DNA from 3 places in the Lentibacillus cibarius genome. Region 3 is predicted to be linked to each of the others. Evidence: riboswitches for the same ligand, from Rfam matches in the RefSeq annotation. Region 3 holds a riboswitch; each other region holds the start of a gene.
What was found. A riboswitch is a leader RNA that binds a small molecule or an ion and turns the genes downstream of it on or off. The one in region 3 is predicted to bind cyclic di-GMP.
Positions count from the first base shown of each region.

Region 1: another riboswitch for cyclic di-GMP. It lies ahead of FFL34_RS06985 (response regulator); the one in region 3 lies ahead of FFL34_RS04190 (EAL domain-containing protein).
Region 2: another riboswitch for cyclic di-GMP. It lies ahead of FFL34_RS05285 (competence type IV pilus major pilin ComGC); the one in region 3 lies ahead of FFL34_RS04190 (EAL domain-containing protein).

Region 1 covers NZ_VCIA01000001.1:1,452,384-1,459,914, forward strand. The annotation lists gene FFL34_RS06970 (tetratricopeptide repeat protein) at 1-819, opposite strand, end outside; gene FFL34_RS06975 (hypothetical protein) at 1,676-1,927, shown strand; gene FFL34_RS06980 (restriction endonuclease) at 2,048-2,560, opposite strand; cyclic di-GMP riboswitch class I at 2,980-3,061, shown strand; gene FFL34_RS06985 (response regulator) at 3,170-3,532, shown strand; gene FFL34_RS06990 (aspartyl-phosphate phosphatase Spo0E family protein) at 4,527-4,748, shown strand; gene FFL34_RS06995 (hypothetical protein) at 4,965-5,162, shown strand; gene FFL34_RS07000 (HNH endonuclease) at 5,243-5,821, opposite strand; gene FFL34_RS07005 (hypothetical protein) at 6,179-6,793, shown strand; gene FFL34_RS07010 (restriction endonuclease) at 6,818-7,459, shown strand.
Region 2 covers NZ_VCIA01000001.1:1,084,340-1,091,870, forward strand. The annotation lists gene FFL34_RS05260 (DUF2829 domain-containing protein) at 1-134, opposite strand, end outside; gene FFL34_RS05265 (hypothetical protein) at 419-637, shown strand; gene pilO (type 4a pilus biogenesis protein PilO) at 649-1,161, opposite strand; gene FFL34_RS05275 (hypothetical protein) at 1,151-1,696, opposite strand; gene pilM (type IV pilus biogenesis protein PilM) at 1,710-2,615, opposite strand; gene FFL34_RS05285 (competence type IV pilus major pilin ComGC) at 2,716-3,171, opposite strand; cyclic di-GMP riboswitch class II at 3,203-3,285, opposite strand; gene FFL34_RS05290 (type II secretion system F family protein) at 3,341-4,540, opposite strand; gene FFL34_RS05295 (type IV pilus twitching motility protein PilT) at 4,615-5,655, opposite strand; gene FFL34_RS05300 (GspE/PulE family protein) at 5,671-7,296, opposite strand; gene FFL34_RS05305 (hypothetical protein) at 7,333-7,531, opposite strand, start outside.
Region 3 covers NZ_VCIA01000001.1:833,335-840,865, reverse strand. The annotation lists gene FFL34_RS04200 (chemotaxis protein CheW) at 74-535, shown strand; gene FFL34_RS18535 (methyl-accepting chemotaxis protein) at 608-2,626, shown strand; cyclic di-GMP riboswitch class I at 2,950-3,041, shown strand; gene FFL34_RS04190 (EAL domain-containing protein) at 3,255-3,968, shown strand; gene motA (flagellar motor stator protein MotA) at 4,039-4,782, shown strand; gene motB (flagellar motor protein MotB) at 4,760-5,554, shown strand; gene FFL34_RS04175 (chemotaxis protein CheX) at 5,560-6,021, shown strand; gene FFL34_RS04170 (chemotaxis protein CheA) at 6,046-7,531, shown strand, end outside.

The sequences.
Region 1 (7,531 bases), 620 kb from region 3:
ATAATAAGCCCATGCTTTGGAGTGAGCATTAATTTCCTTTTCCATTTTTAATGCTTCATTGTAATGAAACTCCGCTGCTTCAAATAGTTCTTGGGAAACAAGTGCATTACCTAATGCTAGGCGAACATTAAAAATAACATCTTCACTTAAAGATGAATCTTGTTCGAGAAGCCAGCGCGCATCAGATTCCGCACGTGCATGGCATTGATTAATCTCACATGCCCCAAGCTTTTGAAGAGATAACTTTACTCTTGATTCATGCGGTAGTTCTTCAGCCTTTATTTGAAATATAGCATCTAGCAGTATTTCCGGTGCAGTCCCTGCCAAATAAAGGTTTGTCTTCACTGTATCATCCTGATACAGTTCAAATGCTTCCTGATACCTTTCTTTGCGCACCATTGCCAAAAGCTCATTCGCATTTTCTTCAAGGTTATAATAAGCATTAGTTTTCATTCGCTCCAACGCGTCTGACATCACGTTTTCACCAAAGTATTCACTCACACCGTTAATAAGTGGCGATGAAGTGCCAATTTGTTTTTTACCAACTCCAAATTGAAGAGTAACTTGATAATCACCCGAATCAACCTCTCTATAGGAAAAAGCATTTTCATCAAATTTCTCTAAACATGATTCAATAAATTCTAATGGTGAATTACCATCTTTAAACTCTATTTGTTCGAGTAAGTCTTTGATTTGTTCACTCTCTCTTTTTCTTTTTTTAAGAGGTTTAACCCTTACCTTGTTCCCGTCTTCATCTTGAATAAAGGAAACTATGCAAATAGGTCCATCCTCTCTTTCAATTTGATAACGCACCGACATTTAATCCCTCCAATAATCACGGAATTCTAAGTTTGTAGACTGTGAAAATAATATTAAATACACATATAGTGGCTCATTTGCCAATGCTTCATCCCATTACCTTACTAACAAACCGTTCCTATCACCTTTCTTTTTGTTACTAATCGATGGCGTTTAGGTATTCATCCCACATATCATCTTCAAGCTAAAAAAAATTCCAGATAGCTTGGTTCCACTTACTTATCAAACAGTTTCATTTATTTCTCCTTTCTTCGACAATATACATCATGCTCTGCGGAATACATATGCTGCAGATTCGAAATCAGCTAGTTAAACCGCCAGTCCAACTACCGCTCCTAAATTTTTGAAGCAAAAACATAATTCTTTTGATTCGCTCTGGATCCCTCATTTTTCATTCCCCTTTCAATGAAGCGGGGAAAACCCTATTATCGAATACTTGTATAGCTTCCAGAAGTTTCATCATCTAACGACGAAACCTTAATTCCCATACTTCTTAGTTTCTCAACACTTTCCTGCCGGTCCCTCTCTAACTGTTTGAACTTTTTCCTGAACACGATTCGAACAATAAACACAAGTGTAGGGAGCAGGACGAACTTCAACATATACCATAAGGCCATGAAGAATAAGATTATTAGTGAGAGATAAGCGAGAGTGTCCACCATCTCAATCGCTCCTTTTGTTTTATTTGCTTACTTTATTTTATACGATATGCCGTCGTTAGCGATTCAGCCAAAACCCTTTTAATAATACTCACGGTACCATTTTAATTCCTCTAAAATTTTTTTGCTTTAAACTCTTCGAAAATGAAAAATACCAAAGTATAATACTTCAAACATTTCGATTGGAGGAAAAGCCATTGGAACAATTCTATAAAGATGCATACGAAGAAGGAAAGAAAGTAAACCTGCTTATTGAGCCGGAAGATCAACTAAATGTCGCAATAAATCTTTTAGGAATGGTAGAGCAAACTTACGAGGAATTCTCTCATGAAATTCTACAATTCTATAGACATTATAACAATCCCGTTCCCAGCTTTATTAAACGTGTAAACAGCGACAATTTGATTGAGTTTGGTATGTATTTTGTCACCGGACTACTCAGTGAATAAGAGCAAAATGGAAAGGTGGATGATAACAATGAAATTGAGTAATGAACAATACGAAGCACTCTATGATGAAATGATGAATGTATTTACCTAGGGGCTAGCCATTAGCTTAGCCCCCTAAGATTAGCTACTTTTCTCTTCACCTTTATTATTCTTTATTATCCAATTCATTAATTGATTCCGATCAATCAACTTAACATGATTTGTAACCGCTAATTTTTTAGCTTGCTCTGTAAAAAAGCTATTTGTAATAACCCAGCATTCGTCGGCCTTATAGTGACTTTTGGCCGAGGCTATCTCTTGCACAGCTTTAACGCCAACATTTTTCTTATATCGTTTTACTTGAACAATAATTTTCTTGCCTTTTGAGGATAAAACTAAATCCGCCCCATAATCACCACTTGCCGGCGTTAGTTTAACATTATATCCGCTAGTTTTTAATTGTGCTTGAAGATACTCCTCAAACTTTCTACCTGACATTTTATCAATTTCTCGCATTCCTGACTTTCTTAGCTTCTGTTCCTTTATCGTATCAACGATAAATGCAAATATTAAGGTACCAATAACAAATACAATTAATCCCCATGTTAGTAAAGGTTCAGCTGTTAACATCGACCAAAGTAAATTCCATCCCATCTTAAAACCTTCTAAGAATCCCATACTACCTATCCTGTACTCCCTTTGAAAGAATCATTTATTTAAGATTACGATAATACATAGAACAATTCCGACTGAAACACTATAATTGCTTATCATCTTATACAAAGATAAAAGAGACTCCACTTCTGATATTTAACCTATATCATCAAAAAATCAGTTGTTTTCATAATCGCTTACAGCTTAGATTATTATACCGTCTATATTCAAAAATGGAAATACTAACCATGATTTAGTTGGTTATACCACAGAGACCACACATGCTCTCATTATTAAAAACGTAACTGAAAAGGCCCAACCAGTACCATAAGAGAACTTTTTTAATTCACAAAAAATACTTTATGCTTTACTCATTCTCACCGATGTTATACGTGGACAGTTTAATAGAATGATTTATGACCCGATAATGGCAAACTTATCGAAAGGTAAGGACGCAAAACCAAGGGCCTAAAGCTTTTAGTTCAGGCAGCCTTTTCTTTGGTTCGCCTTTTTTCTGTCTAAGGATAAACATGATATTTATTATAGATAAAAAACACAGGATTTAATGTGAAATACCCACGAAGAATAAAATCAGGGAGCAGGGACGATATGGGTACGATATTAATAGTTGATGATTCAGGGTTTATGAGAGGCTATTTAAAACGTATGATTCAGGAACATGGCTATACAGACGTTATAGATGCAGCGGATGGGCAGGAAGCGATTAACGTGTACAAATACTGTAACCCCGCCATTGTTTTTCTCGACATAACAATGCCGAATGTCGATGGTTTAACAGCACTAGAGGAAATTATCAAATTCAATCCTGATGCGAAAGTGGTTATGTGTTCAGCTATAGGTACAGAATCCAATGTTATTAAAGCACTGCAATTAGGTGCCATAGATTTTATTGTAAAGCCGAAATTTGATGGCTTGATAGACGTTCTGAACAAGCATTGTCATACGTATTAAACATTTTACTTAGATTGGAATGAAAAGCGAATGCAAAAACACAGAATATGTACAAACTGCGGAAAAATTGATCGCCTAATAGATGGTCTATGCAACGACTGTTACGATGAAGAAAGGGATAATTTAAAAAGAATCAAAGCATTTTTGTCGAAACACCCGCAATCAAATGCAATCGATATCTCTATAGAAACAGGCATCCCTATTGATGACATCACGCGTTTGATAAAAAAGGGAGCCATTACATAAATAGCGATTGGAGGAATGAGATTGAGATTATTTCACAAGGTTGCAACAACTTTATTCGGTTCATCAGAGACCTATTTGATACGTTCAAAAAAAGAAGTGCATATAACTTCAATATCAAAAAGAAGCTGAAACTATCGAAGGGCAGGTAATAGAAGGTTATGAGCAATTAATAGAGGCTGAATGTTTTACGTTTGTTATCCGTGCCTTTTGAACTAGGCGTACAAGCGGGAAGGTTGTTTTACAATTTGGAGCATACCATAACCCGTTATTAATACATATTCTTTATAATGATAAAACAAACCGACCGGGGAAATGGACGAAACTTATCATGACAAACAGTAGAACCCACTCAACTTGAATCTGAGTGGGTTCTTACTATGTGATGGGGTGGATTTTCCTATCCCACAGAGGTCCGCACTATGCGGATAACTTTATTTTAGCAGAAATGGTCACCCCCATCAAAAAAGCGTAAAACAAAGTGAAAATGGCACCACCCCTCTAAATGAATGATTTTTAAACAAAGAAGCTGCCACGGTGATGATCCCTTGGCTCCCAAGATTTCCGGCTAATAGCTGGGCAACCGAGACAACCATATCCTTATTTCATATCATAATTTTTCCAATATATCAGATTAATTTCGAACATATTGTTCATTAAAAATTCACAACCACCACTAGATTATAGGGATTTGTATCCATTATAATAGGTTGGGTTTAATATGATTCTTAGTACATAAGGAGCATTAATGATGCAAACAAGCTACAGGAACTTAGAACATTTAGTACAAATGATTAATCAGCATAGAAACTTAATGCTGGAAACCGCAAAGGTCTATGGTATGGGAAGTGAAAAGACATTAAATATTAGCCAAGAATTGGACGAGTTAATCCTTGCCTACCAAAAGGCTACTGCGGCCCAAAGTAAGACTAATAGCGTAGATGAGGAAAAGCTTCCTTTAAGTTCAGCCTGACAACTACTTCCACACCTGCTCAAAGGGGTTATATGTGTCAAAAGATCACGAGCATATCTTCTTCGGTTGAACAGAAAGAATTAGCTTCTCTCTTGAGGGTCTATTTCTTTTATGAAGGAATATGATGTACGATGATAATTGTAGTGCCAAGAACCGAATATAAGGTCATTTGCTGTTGGAGAAAGTCATCACCATTGACTAAAAGGGGTGAGGAAAATGAGAAAACTTAATGATAGCAAAGGATTTTGCCCTTTTTGCGGAGCGGATCTGCAGGGAGAACCAATACCGGAGGAAATGCAACATCAGTATGGGGCAACTCATTTCAGTAGAAAAATCGGCATTTCCAGTATAGAAGAAGATCGTATTGTGAAATGGCAGTGTCCGGATTGTGGGAAGGAATGGGAGCGGGAATGATAAGAATCCTGCAGAGATTTCTCTTCACAGGACTTTTATCACTATTTTATCGTTTTAAAGCGTTCGGAGGACTGTTCCCTTTAACTTGGTTGTTGGAATCTGATGTTGATGATTTCTAAATATTCTTCATACCTCATATCGGCTTTCTCACTATTGCATCCCCCACAAGAACAAACACAGTTGCTTGGTGTGCTAAATCCACCTTTTGATTTGGGTATTTTATGATCAATCGTATCTCCATAAAATCCACAATAATGGCATATAAAGCCATCCCGTTCCAATACGAACTTTTTTAAAGATTTCCTGTTGAAAAAATGATGAATTAATGTGCTATGAAAAATTCCAGCTGCTCCTTCTTCCACCAACTTCTTAGCTTTGTCATAGCTTACGGTATTTTCAAATTTATAATTACTTGAATCCCGGCCGCGAATGGTAATTTCTTTAGATGTATCTAATAAAGACGTATCAAAGCTATATTCCTGCCTTGAACTAAGTATTCTTTCATGCTTACGATCTTTGCAATCCCAACAGTAGGATTTTCTTTTCGTTCCATTACTCATTCTCCCACCTCTTGTTGGGAATTTTTTCAGATATTTAGTTTCACCACAAATTTTACACTTTTTATAGATCCTGCAAGCATCACCTATACTGACACCCAATATGATCGCCTCCAAAATCGACACACTATTACTATTTCGTTATCGCCCGCCTTTGCCCTACTCTAACCATTTCAGGAGTTGTTATTAATACACTATCATTTTCTGTCTTTTAAATCTAATCTAAATAGCAAAAGGAGCCTTCACTCAAAGGCTCTTCTAACATTACCAACCTTCATTTGTTGTTCCTTTTTATTTTTAAACCTTTTCAAACTTAAAGTTTATATTTTGTGCAGATCATGTTGTTCTGCAATAGGGAAATTAACAATCTGTGCTTTCACAAATGAGTTTTTGCATTCTTTCCGGAAGGATTTAATTCCATTTTTGTCGAATATTGATATATGAAAGGAGTGGCGATAAATGGCAGATTTCTCTGTTAGCCTAACGCAATTTATTGATTTCACTTTAAAAAGAAGTGGCAGTGCTAGAACAAATTTTGTACGTGAAATAAAATATAGAGAATACCATCCAGCAACAGATTATTGGAAACAACTTAGAGATGAAATCAAAAAATTACACTCAGAAGGGGCATCATTAGAAAAACTTGACTACTTAGTAGATAGAGTTCATGAACGCAAGCGCCGAAATTATAACGAGGCGATTAAACTCTATAAGAGATTTTTTCGTGATAAGAACTGTGAATGGTTTAACCCCGGTAGTTCATATTGGGCTTTTAATGATGAACTTATAGTGAAGTCAAACCCTGAAATAGGTCTTTACATAAACGGCCAGCCACACCTTGTAAAATTGTATTTCAAAGGTCAGAAAGAGCGTATCGACAGACATAACATTACTTCAACATTAACTTTAATGAATAATGCTAATTTTAATGATGTACTACCTGATGACGTTCAGACTTCTGTGCTTAACATAAGACGAGAGAAAATGCATACTAACAATTTTATTGATGATGATTTGTTACTTTCTTTAGAAGGGGACGCACAACAATTGATTTATCTTTTGAAAAATGTGTAATTCATCAAAGAAGGAAGATAGGCTATGACAAGCAAAGACAGGAAGACCTTAAAAGAATTAATTAATATGATTTTTGTCGGAACAGGGTTAGTGATCTGGTACTTATTTTTCAGGTCCGATGCTTGGTACCTCTTATTCGTTTTTATTTTGGCCGGAGTATTGTTATCAGAGATAGTGCAGCTATTTATTCCAGCCTTAAATGTTAAACATAAACGTAAAAAGAATAGAACGCAGAACGTCAAAGAGAATAACAAAAGGACAAACAAACTGAACAACTCTTCTAACTTAACGTCTGATATCGATCAACTATCTGGCCAAGAATTTGAAGAGCTTATGTATGCTTATTTTAAAGATCATGGATACAACCCTCAGCTAACAGACAAAACGGGGGATCATGGCGTGGATCTGGTTATTAAAGATCCTCAAGACGGACTCCAAATAGCTGTTCAATGCAAGTGTTATAAAAAAGGCAATAACATTGGCAACAAACCATTACGAGATCTTGAAGGTGCCAAAAGATATTATAAATGTCCCGCCACACTTTTCATTACGACAAGTGATTTTACATCTAAGGCGAGAGAATTTGCTGACAGTCTCAACAGCATGGATATCTGGAATGGGTTTATTGTGAGAGAGAAACTAGAGAAATGGCAGAACAAGCACTAGACGGTATCCAATAATAGTTAATGTTTATGGCAGAATAAAAATGTAGCTTTTGTATCTATCCGCTGAAAAGAC
Region 2 (7,531 bases), 250 kb from region 3:
ATATACGGGTTTAACTTTTCCCCCTCGTGAACACTTTCACCCACGAGTTTCACATACAATTCAGGTCCGCCCCAACCAGTACGAATCACTTTTTCTCCTGATTTAAGCAAAGGCAATACATCTTCAAAAGTCATTATTAACCAATCCCTCCATTATTTTTATATCATCCAGTATAACACTTCAAAAAATGATAGGCACCCTTCCTACTAATGGATAGCAGAAACGGGTGTCGCGCGGGTTTCGGCTCGGGTCACGCGAGTTTCCAATAAAGAAAGTATGTGAACGATAAAAATTTTAAGTTATAATTCTCAGCCACTTTTGGCATGTTAGCAGACGGAAGTGTATAAGAAATAAGGTTGATTTTCGGCGGCTGGAAAATCGTCTTTTAGGTATGGGTGGGCTGCTCGGGTTTGGGTGCGTGTCGCTCGAGTCGGACGGGCTGTCGCTCGAGTTGGACGGGCTGTCGCTCGAGTTGGGCGTGCTGTCGCTCGAGTCGGACGGGCTGTCGCTCAAGTTCGGGGGCGTGTCGCTCGAGTTTGGGCGCGTGTCGCTCGAGTTGCGGGCGCTGTCGCTCGAGTTGCGGGCGCTGTCGCCCGAGTTACGGTGCGTGTCGCTCGGGTTGAAACCCGACAAATGAGCCGTCCTGTTTCATCCGCTATAAAATGTTGCTATTTCGACTGATAGGTTTGCTGAGTCGCCTTGCTCAACTGAGATAGTGTCTATCCTCATAAATCGTTCACCTTTTTGGACTGCCTTTAGAAAGGCATTGATTTCATTTATGTTGGCGCCGGATACTTCCAGCATGTACCCGGCATTGCTTAGATCGCCTTCTTCAGCTGCACTACTACCAGAGGAAGCAATCGACTCAATAACGACATTCGTCTTGTTGGCCATTTGCCGCAGCTCGTTTAGTACTGCATCGGGCTTTTTGTCGGCCGGTACTTGTTTGGTAACTTGCTGTAGTGACTCGTCCATAGGCTGATCCTGTTTTTCGAGCTGATTGACTTGTCGCTCGTATAAATCTACCTGTTCTTCGGTAGAGGCGAGGTCATTCTGCAGCGGTTGAATGATCATCCGGTAACCGGCAACATATAAGAAAGCGGCAAAAGCGATCAATAAAATAAGAATTAATGTATGGCTTCGGTTCCAGTTAGTCAGCATCCGCACTCATCTCCTCCCGCAACACACCGCTGTCAAAAGTCACCACTAATGATGCATCATATCCGTCACCAGCCTTCGAAATGTCGGACATTTTTGCATCGAGCACATACGGTTGTTGCAGCAGTTTGCCAATATAATCCGAAACAGCAGACAGTGTATCAAACGCCGCTTCTAGTTGAAATTGCTCTCCACTATTATACGCGAAGTCCTCCATCTGCCCCGGGTCACGCAGCATGTCAAGCACTTGCTCATAAAGGGCCACACGCGGAACCGTTTGTGCTTCGATGGACGCTAATGCTTCCTTCGTCTGCTCGAGCTGCTGCACTGTGCCGGATGCTCCCTCCAGCTGTGAGACTTGGTTTTCCAGGACGGCCATCTCTTTTTGCTGCACGTCGATGGCATGTGTTAACCCATTTCGCTGCACCAGTAATACAGTAATCACAGCTATAACCAGCAGCAGAAAAATCAGAAACAGAACAAGCGGCATTTTTAGTTGTTTACGTTCTTTTTCTAAAAAGTTTATTTCCGTATTCATCACAAGTCCACCTTCAGCCGCCATTTTTCAAGCCAAGTCCCAGCAAGTCAACATATTTAAGGGAGAGTCTTTCTTCGGGAAATTCATAAATCGGTAGGGCCAGACTGTCAGCAAGAAAGCTTTTGGCCGTGGACAGATAAGGGAAATCCCCGGATACAATCAGTTGGTCGATGCGTGCTTCTCCCTTGGTAATCGAATATTGATAAAAATCGATAATCCGATTGATCTCTACCATATAATCACTGATGATACGTTCAGCCGTCTCCTGCGTCATTTCTTCATGCGAAGCCATTTTCATATGCCTGCTGAACACTGCTTTTTGATGCTGGAAGGCTGTCAAAAACAGCGCATCTTTGTTCCAATGAACGAGCATCACATGGTCGGATGCTGCTTGTGTTGTTTGAACATAATAGCGGTACACCGACAGAGACGTCAAATCAGCAATAACCGGGTGAAGCCCCGCCGCTGTAAACGCCTGTTCAAAGCTATTAATTTTTCCCCGCGGATAGGCATACAGCCGGACATTGGTTGTCTCCCCATCCCCTTCCAGCATGTCAATGGCGAGCGCCGGATCGTCAAACGGCAAATAGAAACTGTTACCGATTTGTGTGCGAATATAGCCCATTGCTTCTTCCTTGGACATTGCTGTCGGGATGGTTATATCCCTAATGACGACCGTATCATCCACGAGGCAAAAGGCTAGCTTTTTCCGTTTCCAGCGGTACTTTTGCACTAATTGCTCAATCGCGTTCTGAAAGGCCTTAGCATCCGCGATGGTACCACCCTGCATCGTACCCGCAGGCAGTTCGTGTTCCCCATGCACGACGATGCTGTCAGTTGTGGTATTTTTTTGATAGGCATAGCGGATCACCCGGCTCGTGATGATCATATTAACCCTGCCATTGTTGAAGAACTCCATATGACCACCTGCTTAGGTAAAAGTGTCGAATCTCGGTAAAAACGCCCTGCAGCAGAACGTGCAAGGCGTTTGGGTTGGTGATTGTGTTTTATTGAATGTATTAATCGTCATCTTCTTCGTTATTGTCATCATCGTCATCATTGCCGCCACTAGTGTCATCACTAATTTCTTCTTCATCTTCACCAGGTTTGTATTCAAACGTATAATCATCCACATCAGAATCATCAGCCTCATTTGTCACTTCTACAGTACCATTGTAATCTTTATCTGTATTAGGGTTAGTAGGTTTTTCTTCAAGAAAGCCCTCTTTAACTAGATTATCTAGCGTATAAGCACCATCTTCAGGATCAACCCCACTTGCATGAGCCAGCCTTGCCGCATTCTCCATTAATTCCCTATTCGACTTATCAGCATCTTCTTTCGATTTACCAATAACCCCTGAAACACTAGGTACCGCAATCGCCAATATTACCCCTAAAATGGCCAAGACAGCCAACAGCTCAACTAGTGTAAAACCTTTCTGCTGCTTAAATCTTTTTTTCAAACGTTCCAACATACGCCTCTCTCCCCTTTTTAGTTTAATAAGGTAATAGAGCGTCGGTTGCACTAGTTGCTCCTGGCTATCCAAGTGCCCATATACAGATAGCCGCTCATCACACCACTACCTTTTTCTTACATCTATTATACTAAATACTATGTATAATAACCACATCTTAGCAATTTGTTCACTGAATGTTCTCAAATAGCGAGAACATCGGCAAAACTATGGATACAATAACACTTCCAACGATTACCGTCAATAGAATAATCATTAATGGTTCGACCAATGTTTGAATGCGGTTGGACATTTGATCTAAGTCTTCTTCGTAAAATTGCGCGGCTTTTTGCAGCATGTGGTCGAGTGTTCCGGTTTTTTCACCGATCTGTACCATTTGCACAATTAACGGTGGGAAGGCCCAATGACCATCCATCACTCGGGTTATCGATTCACCGTTTTCCAGCGATTTCCGGGCGTCTGCTAAAACGTTTTGCATTACTTTATTGCCGACAACCCGTTCAGTAATCTCCAGCGCCTGTAAGATTGGCACTGCACTGTTGACGAGGGTGGAAAGTGTCTGTGTCATCCGGACAAGCACTGCTTTATGGGCAAGCTTGCCGAGGAAGGGAAATTTGATTTTCAAGCCATCCACACGGTATGCCACTGCCGGAAATTGCACGACATATTTGTACACGAGTACGCCGATTACCACGAGAACGAGCAGCATCCACCAGTAATACTGCATCCAATCGCTTAAGGACAGGATCAACTGCGTAAATACCGGGATATCCTCCCCGAAGGATTCAAACATCGATACAAACTGTGGTACGACAAACACGAGCAAGAATACCGTTAACAATAGCGTAATAGCCCCGACGATACTAGGATACATCAAGGCGGAGACGAGTTTTTTCCGGTTGGTATGTTCTTTCTCATAGTAATCAGCCATTTCGTTTAGAATGTCATCCAGTTTACCACTCGCTTCTCCGGCATGGATCATGTTGACGAGCAGCTCCGGGAAAACGTTCGGATGACGCTCGGTTGCGACAGAAAGCGCCTCCCCTCGATCAAGCTGCTTGTCTATGTCTTCAAGCGCGGATTGGAGCATACGATTGTCCGTTTGTCTGCTCATTGTTTTCGTCGCTTCCGAAATGGAAATCCCGGCATGAATCAGTGTCGCGTATTGCCGGAGAAAAATAACAAAATCAGCGTTTTTAAGCCGCTTGTTCAACATAATATCTTTATTCCACGGCTTCGTTTCGGTAATAGAGACGATAATGATACCGCTTTGTTCTAGTTCCCTTAACGCATCACGCTTCGTTTCCGCTTCTACTTTTCCCTTTACGCGCTGGCCGGACAATCGTTTACCGCTATACTCAAAGTTCACTGCATCACCCCCTGCTGGTCAAAATTTCCGCAAGCCCTTGCCAACATTATTCTACCATTCGCCACGCCCGGTCTTTATACTTCCCTAATTTCCAAAAACGGTGCGACGGTCTCATATGCTACGACGCCCTCATTAAGCAGCCGCTTCAAATCCATATCCATGGTATGCATGCCTTGCGCTTTGGATGTCTGCAGCACGTTCTGGATTTGGTGCAGTTTTTCATTGTTAATGAGATTTTTAACGGCCGGTGTGTTGATCAGCACTTCTGTTGCCACCCGACGGCTCGTCCCGTCTGTTGTCGGAAGCAATTGCTGGGAAATGACCGCTTTTAAAATAGAAGCCAATTGAATGCGGATTTGCGTTTGCTGCGCGGGTGGGAATACGTCAATCATCCGCTCAATCGTGGAAACCGCACCACTAGTATGCAACGTACCAAGTACTAAATGACCGGTTTCAGCTGCTGTAATCGCGGTGGAGATTGTTTCCAGATCACGCAGTTCCCCGACGAGAATAACGTCCGGATCCTGCCGCAAACTTGCCCGCAATCCGTTAAGAAAACTGTTCGTGTCGATCCCAATCTCGCGCTGATCAATAATCGAATAATGGTGCGTGTGTACATACTCAATTGGATCTTCCAGCGTAATCATATGCCGGCCCATCGTTTGGTTCATAAAATCAAGCATTGCCGCAAGTGTCGTACTTTTTCCGCTTCCGGTCGGTCCGGTGACAAGCACAAGGCCTTGCCGCTCGGTCGTAATTTCTTTGGCAATCGGCGGCAAGTGTAGCTCCTCAATGGACGGAATATGTCTCGGCACAATTCTGAATGCGAGCGACAACGCCCCGCGCTGGTAAAATAGATTGACTCTGAACCGGGAAACACCACTGATGCCACAGGAAAAATCCAATTCCCGCCGCTCCTGCAGCATCTGCCACTCGTGATCACTCAACAGTGAACGGCCCATCCGCTCGGTATCGGAAGGTTGTAACACAGGAAAATCCTGCTCAAGTAACAAACCATTAATACGAAACACGGGTGCTTTGCCGACCGTTATATGTACGTCGGAAGCTTTTTGATGAAACGCCTGTGTCAGCCATTGTTGCAATATATCATCCATTGTTTGCTTCCTCCTTCACATTTGAATCGACAGCTGCATAATCTCCTCCAGCGTCGTTTGGCCATTTTTTACTTTTTCCAGTCCGTCATGAATGAGAAATGACATGTCTTGTTCGGCGGCGTGAGCTTGTAAATCAGCCATGGACCCTTGATGTAACAATAAACTTTTTATCGCGTCATCGACCATAAACACCTCGTGTACTGCCAGCCGGCCGCGGTATCCCAGATAGTGACAGCTGCCACACCCTTTTCCTTCATATATATGGTCCACACTCATGTGATGTTTACTGAAAATATCCTTCTCCATGGGGGTCGGCTCGCGCTCTGCCTTGCAATCCAGGCAAATTTTCCGGACGAGACGCTGTGCTACAACGCCATTCAATGATGAGACGACGAGATATGGCTCAATCCCCATATCAATTAGGCGAGGTATGGCATCAACCGCACTGTTTGTATGCAACGTACTGAATACCAGATGACCTGTAAGCGAGGCCCGAATAGCGATTTCCGCCGTTTCCTGGTCGCGGATTTCACCGACCATAATCGTATTCGGATCCTGGCGTAAAATAGCGCGCAATCCAGCTGCAAATGTAAGGCCGACATTTGTATTCACTTGTACCTGGTTAACGCCTTCCATCTGAAATTCAACCGGATCTTCAATCGTAACCATGTTAATATTTTCCTGGTTTAGGTGATGGATAGACGCATAGAGTGTGGACGTTTTTCCTGACCCCGTCGGACCCGTAAGCAACACCAATCCGGACGGCCGCTCGAGCAATTGGGTATATTTTTGCCTATTTTCCTTGGAAAAGCCGAGGTCGTTTATTTTACGGAGCGCATTCGCTAAATTCAACACCCGGATGACGATCTTTTCCCCGTTCACAGTTGGCAAGCAGGAAATACGCAAGTCCACCGGCGTTACACCAATCGTCGTTTTAATCCGTCCGTCCTGGGGCAAGCGCGTTTGGGTAATGTCCAGCTCGGCGAGTATTTTAATGCGAGCCACCAGCGGATTCTGTAAATCCTTGGCAACCGTTTTATCTTTACGAAGCTCGCCGTCAATTCGGTAGCGCACGTCCACATGCGTTTCCTGGGGATCCAGGTGAACATCACTCGCTTTCAATTGAATCCCGGCCGTTAAAATCTGATCGAGCAGGTTGACGACAGACGCTCCTGTCCCTTCATCAGTCGTCGCAGCGTGGGCCTCGTCCTGTTTATAATAATGTTTATTGATGGCAAATAAAATATCGTCCCTCGTGGCAATCACCGGATAAATGCTGAAGCCTGTCGACAGCTCCAGATCATCAATGACATAATAATCCATCGGGTCCTGCATCGCGACAATCAACTCGTGATCCTTAATCTTGAGCGGCATCACATATTTCTCTTGGGCAAATTCACGCGACACATAGCCAAGCACCCGCTCCTCGATTGGGTACTGATAAAGCGAGACATGCGGAATGCCGAGCTGGAACTCCAGCACTTCAATCAATTGCTTTTCGGTAATAAACCCATGCTCGAGCAGCGCATCTCCTAATTTTTGGTCTGTTTTTTTACTATCCAGCGCTTCGTTAACTTGCGCTTCGGTCACGATCCCTGCTTCTTGTAGTAAATCGCCTAGTCGTTTACGTTGTTGTGCCATGGTCGTATCCCTCCTCGCCTTTTGCTTGATGAGCCCTTATTCCGTCTTCTTTAATGTAATTGTTATGGTTTGATGGACCTCCTCCGTGCGGCCGTGCGCTGTTCCTTCACTGGTAAATGCGATCTTCAGTTTTTCCTCATTGATATTAGCCCGGCTGTCAACTTTAATCGAGAAGGCGCGATCACCGTCAAGTCGATACTTCCTAGGTGCCGCCGGTAGTTTAATAGTCTGTACC
Region 3 (7,531 bases):
AAACCGTGCTAATCGGTTGTCATCACTAACAGAGCGAGCCAAATGCACGAATTAAGTGAAAAGGAGGATATAAATGCGTGATTCGATTAAAGTGATTGTCTTTCATATGAATGGGCAAAAATATGGTGCTAGTGTTATGGAAGTTCTCTCTATTGAAGAGTTAGAAAGTATCACAAGCGTACCCCGGACATCGGACTTTATAAAAGGGGTTGTCAATTTACGTGGGGAGATCACCCCTGTTATTGATTTGAAGCAGCGGCTGCGGCTTGGAGAAACGGAGCGCAAAAAGGGAACACGGATGTTAATTGTGGAAATGGGAGATGTGAAGGCTGGGTTACTTGTTGACGATGTTTCTGATGTTATGGATATTGATGCAAGTACGATTGAGCCGGCACCGGAAGTAATTAATGGTGTTAACGAGTCATTTATACAAGGCGTCGCCAAACTGGAAAACAGTCTATTAATCTTATTGAAAATGGATCAAATTTTAAATTTAGAAGAAGTCAATGAGTTGAAACAGGCAGCTGAAGAATAGGTGATGAATCAAGACCAGAAATGGGTTACAGATGCAATATGCTTTGAAGCTTATACATAGGAGAGGATAAGAATGGGCAAAGGAAATAAGGAAAAAAAAGGGTGGATTTTCAACCGGCGTGTGCAGTATAGGATCCTTATACCGTTTTTAATCTTAATGGCATGTGCAGGCGGGGTTGTTGCTTTAGTAAGCTACAAAACAAATGTTGAAGTAACAAAAGGTGAGATGACAGAGAATATAAAAAGTCAGATGGCAGGCATGGATGATACATTTGAATTATTCTTTAACAATATTGATTATATGCTGACCCGTTTTGCCTCAAATGAGTTACTATCGGAATATCAACCAAACGAGAAAGAAGCGCTGTTTGACTATTTTAAAGAAACCGGTGAGGCAAATGAATCGGTGAAAAATGTATATGCAGGAATAAAAGAAACAGGAGAAACAATCATTTATCCGGATGCTGATCTTGGTGAGGATTTCGACCCAAGGGAACGATCATGGTACAAACAGGCTGTAGAGGCTGAAGGAACCACCGTCTGGACAGAACCATACATAGACAAGGCTTCAGGTGAAACAGTCATAAGTGCTGCTCAGGCTTACTATAACGATGACGAGCTACTAGGTGTCGTCAGTTCAGACATATCCGTAAATTCGTTGCTAGGCATCATTAACAAGGCAGAAATAGGTGACACTGGTCATGCAGTACTGATTGATCAATCAGGGAGCTACCTTGCCCATCCAGATAAAAAGCAGATTGGTGAGGATATATCTGATGCATCTTTCTATCAGACCATAGTAGACGCTGATAAACGTGGTACTGTTGATTTTCAGTCTGGTGGAGAAGATAAATTGATGGGATTTGCCAAAAATGAAACGACTGGATGGACAATCGGTGGTATTATTGATAAATCTGAATTTGCAAAAAAGGCACAGATTGTCCTCTTAACGATTGGTATTACGATTGTGGTAGTATTTATACTAACAATTGTGGTGTCGATTATGATAACTCGTCGTATATCTAAGCCAATCAACACCGTGGTGGAACGGATGAAAGCAATAGCCAGCGGTGACTTAACACAAGAACCGCTTGAAGTGAAGACAAATGACGAAATTGGGCAATTGGTAATCACGACTAACGAGATGAATCAACATATGCGTGATTTACTTAACCAAATAGGTGAAGTATCCGACACAGTTAGCAGTCAGAGCGAGGAGCTGACACAGTCGGCTAATGAAGTGAAATCAGGTGCCGAACAAGTTGCTTCTACCATGCAGGAACTGGCATCAGGGTCAGAGACACAAGCAAACAGTGCGAGTGAACTGTCATCCTTTATGTCGACATTCACGGTCAAGGTACAGGAAGCAAATGAAAGCGGGGAACAGATACATCAATCATCAAATGAAGTCTTCCGTATGACAGAGGAAGGCAGTCAGTTGATGGAAAGTTCCAGCAGCCAGATGGAGAAAATTGATCAAATTGTACAGGATGCCGTACAGAAGGTAGAGGGGCTAGACGCTCAATCACAAGAGATTTCCAAACTTGTGTCCGTTATAAAAGACATAGCTGACCAGACGAATTTACTGGCATTGAATGCCGCTATTGAAGCTGCACGGGCAGGTGAGCATGGTCAAGGATTTGCTGTGGTGGCCGATGAGGTTCGTAAATTGGCAGAACAAGTCGCAGAATCAGTTAAAGATATTACTACGATTGTTACAAACATCCAAGGGGAGTCCAGCACTGTGACCGATTCGCTACAGGAAGGCTATAAAGAAGTTGAAAAAGGAACCGAGCAAATTCGCACAACCGGTGAAAAATTTGAAAACATACGAAGAGCGGTTACAGATGTCGTCAATAGCATTCAGACGGTATCGGACAACCTATCGGAAATTGCTGCCAACAGTCAACAAATGAATAGTTCTGTCCAGGAGATTGCTGCCGTCTCTGAAGAGTCTGCCGCTGGAGTCGAACAGACTTCTGCTTCCTCTCAGCAGACAAGCAGTTCCATGGAAGAAGTGGCATCCAGTGCGGACGATTTGGCCAAACTCGCAGAAGAATTGAATGGACTAGTACGGCAATTCCGCTTATAAAGTAAAACTTCAATCGGTTGTAGTTGATGCAGGATAAATGAAGGCTAAAGGCTCCGCCGCCAAATCAATTCAAAATCAAATAGCTTATTGAGTGATTTGTCGGCGGGCAACCGGATAAGTACTGAGAGTCGCTTTCGTTTTTATTCATGGATAGTTTGTAAAGGTAGATTATTGAGAACTTTGGAATTCCCATACCAAAAGCAGACAATATAAATGAAGCATTTGCGGGATGAAATGTAAACTTTTGTAAAATCATGTTGCTTTTTGTCGACAAGAGCGTTTATAATATGCCCATAGGAACTTTATACCATTACAATTTAATCAATTGAAAAAGGCAAACTACATCGAAAGAGTAGGACGCAAAGCTAAGAGTCTAAAATGTAATAGTATACATCATGATCGCCTGGCTACCAATTTTTTAATTAGATAGTTTTATTTAAACTAATTGGCTATTCAACTACTATAGAATAGCCAATTTTTGTGTTTAATGGTATGAAGTTTTTTGGGAAATAGGTGCTATGTCCTGGGTATAAATGAATGGTATGGGGTGGTCCTTAGAAGGAAAGATTCAGATAGATATTATAGAAACAGATTAAAAGAGGTATGAAAGATGAGGACAGTAACTGAATTGGATTACTATCACGTTGTTCAACCGATAATCAATTTATTTTCGAATGATATTTGCGGTTTCGAAATGCTTCTTCGTTCGGATGAGTTCGACGATCCACAATTATTGTTTGAATATGCGAAAGAACAAAACCAGTTAGTTGCTACAGACATGGAATCAATTATGAAAGCTATTAGCAGCTTAAAGAATGAAATGGAAGGATTAAGTGATTTATACATATGTGTTAACGTTTTTCCTATAACAGTAATGGATTCATCATTTTATAGCTTCCTGGAAAAAGTGAAATCAATTATTGATACAAAGGCTCACAATATTGTTTTCGAAATAAACGAAGCCCATTCGGATATTGATTTGTCTCTTTTTGGCCAGGTAATAAAAGAAATTAAAAAAGAAGGCTTTTTAATAGCAATGGATGATGTAGGTAAAGGCGAATCAACGCTAAAGGCGATTTTGGAAATCAATCCGGATATTGCAAAGATTGGTCGTTATTTCACAAATGGATTAGCAAATTCACCTAAAAAACAGCAAGTAATTAGGTTGATGCTTCACCTTTTTGGCGGAGATACAAAGGTTATTTTAGAGGGTTTTGAAAACGAAGGGGATTTACAGAAAGCGAAGGAGCTGGGTGTTTCTTTTGGGCAGGGATATTTCTTTGGCAGGCCTAAACCAATAAACTATTATATTCCAAAGTTATGGAAGTTAGGACAGGTGTAATTACGTTTTGAAAGTAGATAAAGCATCAATCACTGGAATCGTATTTGGACTTATTGCAATTGGCGTGGGAATGTTTTTGAAAGGAGTCAATCCTGCTGCTGTAATAAATCCAGCAGCACTGTTGATTATTTTCCTAGGTACTGCAGCTTCTGTTTTTATAGCTTTTCCAATGAACACATTAACAAAAGTTCCTACCCTGTTGAAAATCATTTTCACTGAAGAAAAAACAAATAATGTGCAGGAGATTATTAAGCAATTTGAACACTGGGCGAAAATAACAAGGAACGAGGGACTTCTATGGCTGGAAAAAGAGATTGACAACGTGAATGATACTTTTCTTTCTTCCGGTCTGCAATTGGCTGTTGACGGTCAGTCACCTGACTTCATTCGAGAAGTATTAATCGAAAAAATCGATGCTATGGAAGAAAGACACCAAAAAGGGATTGCTATTTTTACGCAGGCAGGCACCTATGCCCCCACATTAGGAGTACTTGGTGCTGTAATCGGACTCATTGCTGCTTTGAGTGACTTAAACGATATCGAGGCACTTGGGAAAGCAATTTCAGCAGCATTCATTGCCACATTATTAGGGATCTTTTCAGGTTATGTCTTATGGCATCCGTTTGCCAATAAGTTGAAAGAGAAATCGGAGAATGAAGTTCGAATTAAACAGATTATGATTGAGGGATTACTATCCATCACAAATGGGGACTCGCCGCGCATGATTAAAGATAAGCTGAGTTCATATCTATCGTCAAAAGAAATGACAGATATTATGCAGGAGGGAGACGATGAAGAACAAGAAACAGCGTAATCGGCCACATGTGAGTGAGTCATGGCTGCTCCCATATTCTGACTTGTTGACCCTTTTAGTTGCGTTATTTATTGTGTTGTTTGCTATGAGTGAAATCGACGCCCAGAAATACGAAAGGCTTGTTCAAGTATTTAATAGTGAACTTAGCGGAGGAAATGGGGTGTTGGAGAACAACAGCAGTACCATTGACAAAGAACCAACGGGACCGGCCGCGGAAACGGGAGATAGTAATAGGAAAGATAACGAGAAAGACAAAGGAGCGGCAGAGCTAACACAATTACAGAACTTGCAGAAGCAAATTAATGATTACATTAGTAAAAATGGGTTAACAGATGTAATAGGAACGACTCTATCCGGTGAAGGACTGCTAATAACGATCCTTAATGATGTATCATTTGATACCGGTAGTGCGAAAGTGAAAGCGAAAGGAAAAGCTGTTGCTAGAGAAGTGTCTAATTTTTTATATACCGACCCGCCACACGAGATTATTGTCAGTGGACATACGGATAACCGTCCTATCCATACCAGTGAATTTTCATCGAATTGGGAGCTGAGCGCAATGCGAGCCATTAACTTCATGCGGTTATTATTAAAAAATGAACAATTGGATCCTGAACGGTTCAGCTCGAAAGGATATGGTGAGCATCATCCAATTGCACCCAATACTAATGGAAAAAATATGGCCAAAAACAGACGGGTGGAATTGCTCATACTACCAAACTATGACATTGACTTAGAAGAAGGCGATTCAACTAAGAATGAGAGGGGATAAAGATAATGCAATTGACAACAAACGAACGTAATAAAGCTGTGACTGACCTACTTAATGCCACGTTTACTTCTCTTGATACAGTAGTTCCTGTGCAATATTCACGACAGAAACCCACATTATTGGCAAAAGAGTTCCATCTTGAGTACGGGGTATTGATTGGCATCACCGGAGATATACAGGGGAAACTTGTCCTTTCGGGCGATCCGGAGGTGTTTAGCGCGATTGGAGAAACCATGTACGGCATGTCACTTGAAGGAGAAATGCTTATATCCTTTAGCGGTGAACTTGGAAATATGATCGCAGGCGGCCTTTCAACTAATATCATTACAGAAGGGATTTCGCTAAACATCACATCCCCTACCATGATGCAAGGGAATACGAAAATTTTGGGTTTTAAGCAAGGGATTGATGTTACGGTCACATTCACCGATATAGGTGATATGACAGTCTATTTATTACTTGATTAATTAGCAGGAGGGAGGAATCCTTACATGGAGACAAATGAATACATGGAGATTTTTCTTGATGAAAGTAATGAACATCTCCAGTCGATTAACGATAATCTGCTTGAATTAGAAAAGCAGCCAGACAATCTTGACCTGGTTGATGAGATCTTTCGCTCGGCTCATACATTGAAGGGGATGGCAGCGACGATGGAATTCGATGACATTGCGTCCCTGACACATAAAATGGAAAATGTGCTTGATAAAATCCGGAAAAGCGAGCTGGCAGTCTCGGAACAAGTCATTGATATATTAGTGGAAGCGCTGGAAGACTTAGAAGAAATGGTCAGTGCCATCAATAGTGGGGAGGATGGAAGCAAAGATGTCAGTGGTCTTGTTCAACAGCTTGAACAGATTGAGAATGGGACAGGTACATCATCAGGGGGACGAAATAAACAGGAAACAACGATTATGAACGAGTTAGCACTGGATGACTACCAGTTGACGGTTGCTCACCAAGCTGCGGAACAGGGATATAGTACCTTTCAGATAACCGTGAAGCTTGTGGATGGTTGTATGTTGAAGGCTGCACGCGTTTATATGGTATTCGAAGTGTTGGAAAAGCTCGGCGAAGTAATTAAATCGGTTCCAACGGTTGAGGAACTAGAAGCAGAAGCCTTTGAACAGTCCTTTTCAATTGTTCTATTATCAAATGAATCAGCAGAATCAATCAAGAGTCGTATTCATACTGTTTCAGAGATTGATGATGTGACGATTGTAGCGTTTGACGCCGGGAATGAAGCGCCTGAAGAGGAACAAGCTGAAGAAAAATCGCAACATAAAAGTCCGCAGCCCGAATCTGATAAGAGTGTCTCTGAACAAGAAAAAGCTTCCGGAAAGAAATCCAAGCATGCTTCATCCAAGACAATCCGAGTCAGCAGTGACCGAATCGATCATTTGATGAACTTGTTTGAGGAATTGGTGCTTGATCGCGGTCGACTGGAGGATATCTCAAGTCAGCTGAAAAACCAGGAACTAACCGATACCATCGAACATATTGCTAGAGTGTCGCAGGATATGCAGCGTGTTATTTTAACGATGCGTATGGTGCCTGTGGAACAAGTCTTTAATCGGTTCCCACGAATGGTGCGAGGGCTAGCAAAGGACTTACATAAAAAAATTGATCTTAATATTGTCGGTGCAGAAACGGAGCTTGACAGAACGGTAATTGATGAAATTGGTGATCCGCTTGTTCATTTAATCCGAAATTCTGTTGATCATGGGATTGAGTCACCGGAAGAGCGCTTAGCAAATGGCAAGCCGGAAGTAGGCAACCTAACGCTCAGGTCTTATCATAGCGGTAATCATGTGTTCATTGAAATAGAAGATGACGGGGAAGGCATAAATCGTGAAAAAGTTGCTAATAAAGCAATTGAAAATGGATTATTGTCCGCTGATCATTCCCAAAGTTTAAAGGACGAAGACGTTTATCAATTCATCTTTGCTTCCGGGTTTAGTACTGCGAAGAGTGTAT